DNA from 2 places in the Streptomyces sp. NPDC091209 genome. Region 1 is predicted to be linked to the other one. Evidence: predicted binding sites of a transcription regulator. Region 1 holds the regulator's gene; the other holds the start of a gene.
What was found. The regulator HspR, encoded in region 1, represses chaperone genes until heat shock. The targets are predictions, from matches to a motif close to TTGAGNNNNNNNNNCTCAA.
Positions count from the first base shown of each region.

Region 2: lon (endopeptidase La) is a predicted target of HspR. The motif match lies at 1,226-1,244, and genes of this name have one in related genera.

Region 1 is NZ_JBIVVR010000002.1:246,275-249,480, forward strand. It holds gene ACIQRL_RS08060 (PA14 domain-containing protein) at 1-1,571, shown strand, start outside; gene ACIQRL_RS08065 (heat shock protein transcriptional repressor HspR) at 1,647-2,099, opposite strand; gene dnaJ (molecular chaperone DnaJ) at 2,107-3,206, opposite strand, start outside.
Region 2 is NZ_JBIVVR010000006.1:586,030-589,235, reverse strand. It holds gene lon (endopeptidase La) at 1-1,203, opposite strand, end outside; gene ACIQRL_RS20880 (hypothetical protein) at 1,542-1,820, shown strand; gene ACIQRL_RS20875 (rhomboid-like protein) at 2,226-3,026, opposite strand.

The DNA of each region.
Region 1 (3,206 bases):
AGCCCTACGCGGCACCGGAGCTCGTCACCACCGCGGCGAACGCGGCCGACATCGCGCTGTACTCGATGCAGCGGCTGAACCCGACGACCGGCGCGTGGATCACCGTGTACACCGGTGCCAAGGGCGCGATCTGCGACACCGGGTACCGGGCCGACGGCAGCAAGGTCACCTACCGGGGCAGAGCCCGCGACGCCGCCGGGAACTGGTCCGCCTACTCGGCCGCCGGCACGTTCACCACCTCCGACCTGACGCCTCCGGCACCCGTCTCCGGCCTCGGCGTCACGTACCGGTCGGGCGTTCCTCATCTGGTGTGGCCCCCGGTCACCGGCGCCTCCTCATATCAGGTCCTCCAGTACGACCCGTCGAACGGCGGCTGGTCCGACGCCCTGTCCGGCGGCGGCACCACCACGCGGACCGACGTCGTGCCGCGCCAGTTGGCCACGGTCGCCGACAGCTACCGGTACGCGGTGCGCTCGGTGGACACCAGGGGCAACGCCGCCGCCCCGGCGGAGATCACCCTGGCGATGGCCGACCGGCCCGAGGCCGTCCCCGCGTACGAGACCACCGCGCACCGGTTCGACGAGGGGGTGATGATCGAGTGGACGAGTGCCGACCCGTGGACCTTCGACGAGGGCCCGCTCCTCACGTACAGGATCGTCCGTACCGACCCGGCGACCGGGCAGAGCACCACCGTGGAGCTCTGCAAGCCGAACATCCTGTTCGACGACACGCTGCGGCCCCCGTCGACGTCCTGGACATGGGCCGATGACCGCACCCCGTCCTACGCGGGCCGCAAGGTGGTCCACGGCACCTGCTGGGACATCTCCGGTGCCTCGGAGACGACGTACGAGTACCGGATCGTCACCATCGACCCCTACGGGCACGAGTCGCAGCCCGGCGCGGCCGCCACGGCCACCACGCCGGACACCGAGCGCCCGGCCCCCGTCGGGAACCTGACGGCGCAGCAGCTCCCGCTCGGCGTCCGCCTGACGTGGACACCGCCCGCCGACGACGACGTCACCGGATACAAGGTCTGGCAGGGGGTCACCGACCCGGAGACCGGCGAGACGCGGTGGAAGGGCAACTGCTGGAGGGCGTCCTCGCTCGCCCCCACCGAGATCCTCTGCCCGACCGTCCCCGACGGCGCCACGCACATCTACAAGGTGGCCGCCTCGGACGGGTCCGGCCTGGTGGACGACGACGCCGGCCCGGAGGCCTACCACCCCGCCGAGGTCTCCGTCACCCTGCCGGACACCCGCCCGCCCGGCTGGACCGGAACCGACGTCCGCGAGAGCCAGTACCCGAGCCTCTTTGTCCGCTGCGGCCAGACCATCTACGACATGCCGTGCGGTGACTACACGGACTACCGCTGGGAGAAGTGGGACGCGGCCGCCGGCGCCTGGACCACGTTCGCCACGGGCAAGGTGACCGCCCCGAAGTCCCACATGGACACCACCGTGCACGAGGACCGGCTGGGGCTGTACTACTACCGCGCCGTCTACGTCGACCCGTCGGGCAAGGAAGAGGTGGTCGAGCAGCAGGCCTACGGCATCTGGGACGACTGGCTCTGACCCCCGCCCGACACGAAGGGGCCCACCGGTTCGGACGAACCGGTGGGCCCCTTCGGACGAGAACCAGGACCTGTCCTAGTCGGCCGCCCGCTTGGGACGCCACACCACCAGCGCGCTGGTCTGCTGGACCTCCTGGTACGGGACCAGGTCCCGGCGGTAGGAGGCGTGCACGGCGGCCTCGCGCTGCCGCATGGTGGCCGCGGCGCCGTCGAGTGCCGACTCCAGCTCCGCGACCCGGGACTGGAGCGCGGCCACCTGGTTCTCCAGCTCGATGATGCGCTTGATGCCGGCCAGGTTGATGCCCTCGTCCTGCGACAACTGCTGGACGGTGCGCAGCAGTTCGATGTCGCGGGCCGAGTAACGGCGGCCACGGCCCGCCGTGCGGTCGGGAGAGACCAGACCGAGCCGGTCGTACTGACGCAGTGTCTGCGGGTGCAGTCCGGAGAGCTGGGCCGCCACCGAGATGACGTAGACCGGAGTCTCCTCGGTCAGTTCGTACGGGTTGCGTCGACGACCGGTCGTGTCCATGGCTCCGTCATGCTCCCTTCGCGGCCTGGAACAGCTCCGCCCGCGGATCCTCACCCGCGGTCGCCTCGCGATACGCCTCCAGAGCGTCACGAGCCTTGCCGGACAGCTCCTGGGGGACCGCCACTTCGACGGTGACCAGGAGGTCGCCCCGCGTGCCGTCCTTGCGGACCGCGCCCCTGCCCCGGGCGCGCATGGTGCGTCCGTTGGGGGTGCCCGGCGGCAGCTTCAGGGTCACCGGGGGGCCGCCCAGGGTCGGCACCTTCACCTCGCCGCCGAGTGCCGCCTCCGCGAAGGTGACGGGCACGGTGACGGTGAGGTTGTCGTCCTTGCGGCCGAAGACCGGGTGGGCGTCGACATGGACGGTGACGTACAGGTCGCCGGCCGGTCCTCCCCGCTCGCCGGGGGCGCCCTTGCCGCGCAGCCGGATCCGCTGGTTGTCGCTGACACCCGCCGGGATCCGGACCTGCATCGTGCGGGACGACTTGGCCCGGCCGCTGCCCGAGCACTCCATGCAGGGGTGCTCGGCGATCAGACCGCGGCCCTTGCAGTCAGGGCAGGGGTCCGTCAGCGAGAAACCGCCGCCCGAGCCCCGCGCCACCTGGCCGGTGCCGACACAGGTCGGGCACACGCGCGGTGTGCCGTTCTTGTCGCCGGTGCCCGAACAGGCCTTGCAGGGCGCCTGCGAGGTCATCCGCAGCGGAACGGTCGCGCCGTCCACCGCCTCCGTGAAGGAGAGCGTGACCTCGGTGTCGATGTCCTGGCCGCGCCGGGGCTGCGTCCGCGTGCCCGTGGTGGCGCCGCCGCGGTTGAACAGGCCCCCGAAGACGTCACCTATACCGCCGCCGAAGCCGCCGGCTCCTCCCGCTCCCTGACCCTGGGGGCCGCCTCCGAAGAGGTCGCCCAGGTCGAAGTTGAAGTTGCCGCCGCCCGCGCCGGGACCCGGCCGGAAGCCGCCGTTGCCGAAGAGGGCGCGTGCCTCGTCGTACTCCTTGCGCTTCTTGGGGTCGCCGAGCACGTCGTTCGCCTCGGAGATCTCCTTGAAGCGCTCCTCGGCCTTGGCGTTGCCCTTGTTGGCGTCCGGGTGGAACTCGCGGGCGAGCTTCCGGT
Region 2 (3,206 bases), on a different contig from region 1:
GCGGATCTCGGCCTCGTCCCGTACGCCGCCGAGGGCGACGCGGACGAACTTGCGGCCCATGGCGTGCGCGACGGACTCGCCGAGCGAGGTCTTGCCGACTCCGGGCGGGCCGACGAGCGCGAGCACGGCACCGCCGCGCCGGCCGCCGACGACCCCGAGACCGCGCTCGGCGCGCCGCTTGCGCACGGCGAGGTACTCGGTGATGCGCTCCTTCACGTCCTCCAGACCGGCGTGCTCGGCGTCGAGCACGGACTGGGCGCCCCTGATGTCGTACGCGTCCTCGGTCCGCTCGTTCCACGGCAGCTCCAGGACGGTGTCGAGCCAGGTCCGGATCCAGCTGCCCTCGGGCGACTGGTCACTGGACCGCTCCAGCTTCTCGACCTCCTTGAGGGCGGCCTCGCGGACGCTCTCGGGAAGGTCGGCGGCCTCGACACGGGCGCGGTAGTCGTCGGACTCGTCCTCGCCGTCCTCTCCCTTGAGGTCGCGCAGCTCCTTGCGTACGGCTTCGAGCTGGCGCCGCAGCAGGAACTCGCGCTGCTGCTTGTCGACGCCCTCCTGGACGTCCTTGGCGATGGACTCGGCGACATCCTGCTCGGCGAGGTGCTCGCGGAGCTGTTCGGTGGCGAGCTTCAGCCGGGCCACCGGGTCGGCGGTCTCCAGCAGCTCGACCTTCTGTTCGACGGAAAGGAACGGTGAGTAACCGGAATTGTCGGCAAGGGCGGAGACATCGTCGATCTGCTGCACGCGGTCGACGACCTGCCAGGCGGCGCGCTTGCGCAGCCAGCTGGTGGCCAGCGCCTTGTATTCCTTCACCAGGTCGGTGACCCGGCCGGGCAGGGGGTCGGGCACGGTCTCCTCGACCCGGGTGCCCTCCACCCAGAGTGCGGCACCGGGACCCGTGGTCCCCGCGCCGACCTTCACGCGCCCGCGCCCTCGGATGAGCGCGCCCGGGTCGCCGTCGGCCAGCCGGCCGACCTGTTCGACCGTGCCGAGCACTCCGGTGCTCGCGTAGGTGCCGTCGATGCGTGGCACCAGGAGTACCTGAGGCTTGCCCGGCGTTGAACGGGCGGCGGCCTGAGCGGCCTCCACCGCGGCACGCACATCGGTGTCGTTCAGATCCAGCGGAACCACCATTCCGGGCAGCACGACCTCGTCGTCGAGCGGCAGCACGGGCAGGGTGAGTGATGCGGACGTCGAAGCCATGATCGCCCCTTCGGCAGTCAAGTTGAGCTATGTCGACTCAATGCGCGGCGGCCCCGCAATGTTCCCCCGGGGCTGTTCGCTGTGAGCGATCACTTCCGATCTCCCGGATTTGTACGGATCGCCGCTGGTCATCCGCCCGGCGCGGACCAGGTACCACCGATCGAGCGATGCGCGGTCGGCCACCGATCGAGCGGCTGTCGTCGCCGGAACGTCCGGCCCGGTCACGGATCACCTCCTCGCCTGCCACCGGGGCCGCACGTGCCACTGCTCGGCCGACACGGCTTCGTGCGCCGTCGCTCGGGATGCGGGGTGGCCACTTGCCGTTGGAAGGTGGAGTCATGAACCATCACCACTCCACGCCCACGTTCGACGTCGACCGCCGGCTCGTCACGACCGGCGCCGTGCTCACCGCGGCCGGTGCCCTGGTGGCATTCAGCGGCATGGCCATCGCGGCGGTCGCCGTGTTCTCCGCAGGCCGGAGCATGATCCGCGCCATGGATGTGCCTCCGACCCAGCAGGCCGCCATGAAGTGGCGGCAGGCCAAGGAGGCGTCCCTGGCGGGCGTACAGGCATGGCAGTCCGCGTCCGACGCCCAGAACGGGTCGATCGCCCGCTAGGGTCCCGCGCCGGAGATCCCCCCGGCGGTCGTCGTCCGGCGTCGGCGCCGGACCTCGTCCGCCGACCGGTCGCGCCGCCGTCGCCCTTGCCCTTGCACTCGCCGGAGGGGTTTCACCGGTGCCCGTGCCGGCACCGGTGGAACCGTCTTCGGACGTCTTGCGCGGGGCTCCGTCCTGGTGCCCTCCTCGTGCCCCGAAGGAGGGCCGGGGATCGGCCGTCCGACGCCCCGCACCGGCGTGGGAGCACCCGCGCGGACAGGCAGGTGCGGTCCGGCACGCACCGCAATCGCGGGCCGGGCGCGTCGGCCGTCCCCCAACGGCTCAACGGCTCCCCACTCGTCCGCGGGGGCGGGGAGGCTGCGCTCCTGAGCACGCAGGAGCGGACACCGGCCGGGCAGGCGCGTCTCAGAGCTGCGCGACCGGCCCGGGGAATCGGCGCTGGTGCCGCCCGCGTACCAGCGGCCAGGTCGCGACGCCGACCGCCAGCGCGATCAGGTGTCCCCCGTCCGTCACGGGGTCGGCGAGGAGGATCAGGTCCTGGGTGAGGACCGAGCCGAAGCCGATCAGGAGCGGCCAGCGCAGCCAGGGAGAAAGGAGTCCCGCGAGCGAGCCGACGCTCGCGGCGACGCCGAAGCTGATGCCGTAGTCGAGCCGGTGCAGTGAGCCGACGGGCAGTACGCCCGCCAGCACCGCCGCCCCGACCGGCAGCTCGGTGGCCAGCGTGGCCACCACATGCCCGAGCAGGAAGACACCGGCCGCGAGCGCCGTGCCCGTACGACGCTCCAGGGCGGTCAGCACGAGCAGGAAGCCGGCCGCGTACGGCGAGGCGATCCCGCCGACGATCCAGAGCGCGCTCGCGATCAGTACGAGCACGGGATGCCGGGCGAGGTGCGCGAAGTCCGTACTGGACGCCTGGTGCAGGGCGCGGACGAACGCGGGGTGCGCGTGGTCGGCGAGGTAGGAGGTGGCGGCGAGGACCGTCCCGTACCCGAAGGTGAAGGGCGTACCCAGCGGGGTGGGCAGAAGCCGCCGGACGGGGAGTCCGCCGAGCCGGCCGGGGAAGGCACGCGGGACGCAATCGGAGCCGGTCGCGACGTCCCGTACGACTGCCGGGCCGGGCGCGGTCGCGGTCGCGTCCTCCGGTTCGAGCAGGCTCGGCGGTCCCGGTATGTCCGCGGCCCCGAGCAGGTCCGCCGTCCCCGACACACCCGCCGAACCGAGCGCGTCCTTCCGTCCGCGCGTGCCTGCCGGCCCAGGCGCACCCGCAGATCCGAACGCGCCCTCCGCCGCAGGCACGCCCACCGGCCCAAGCGTGGCCGCCGGCCCGGGCGCACCCGCAGATCCGAGCGTGGCCTCCCGTCCGAGCACGCCCGCCGGCCCGGGTGT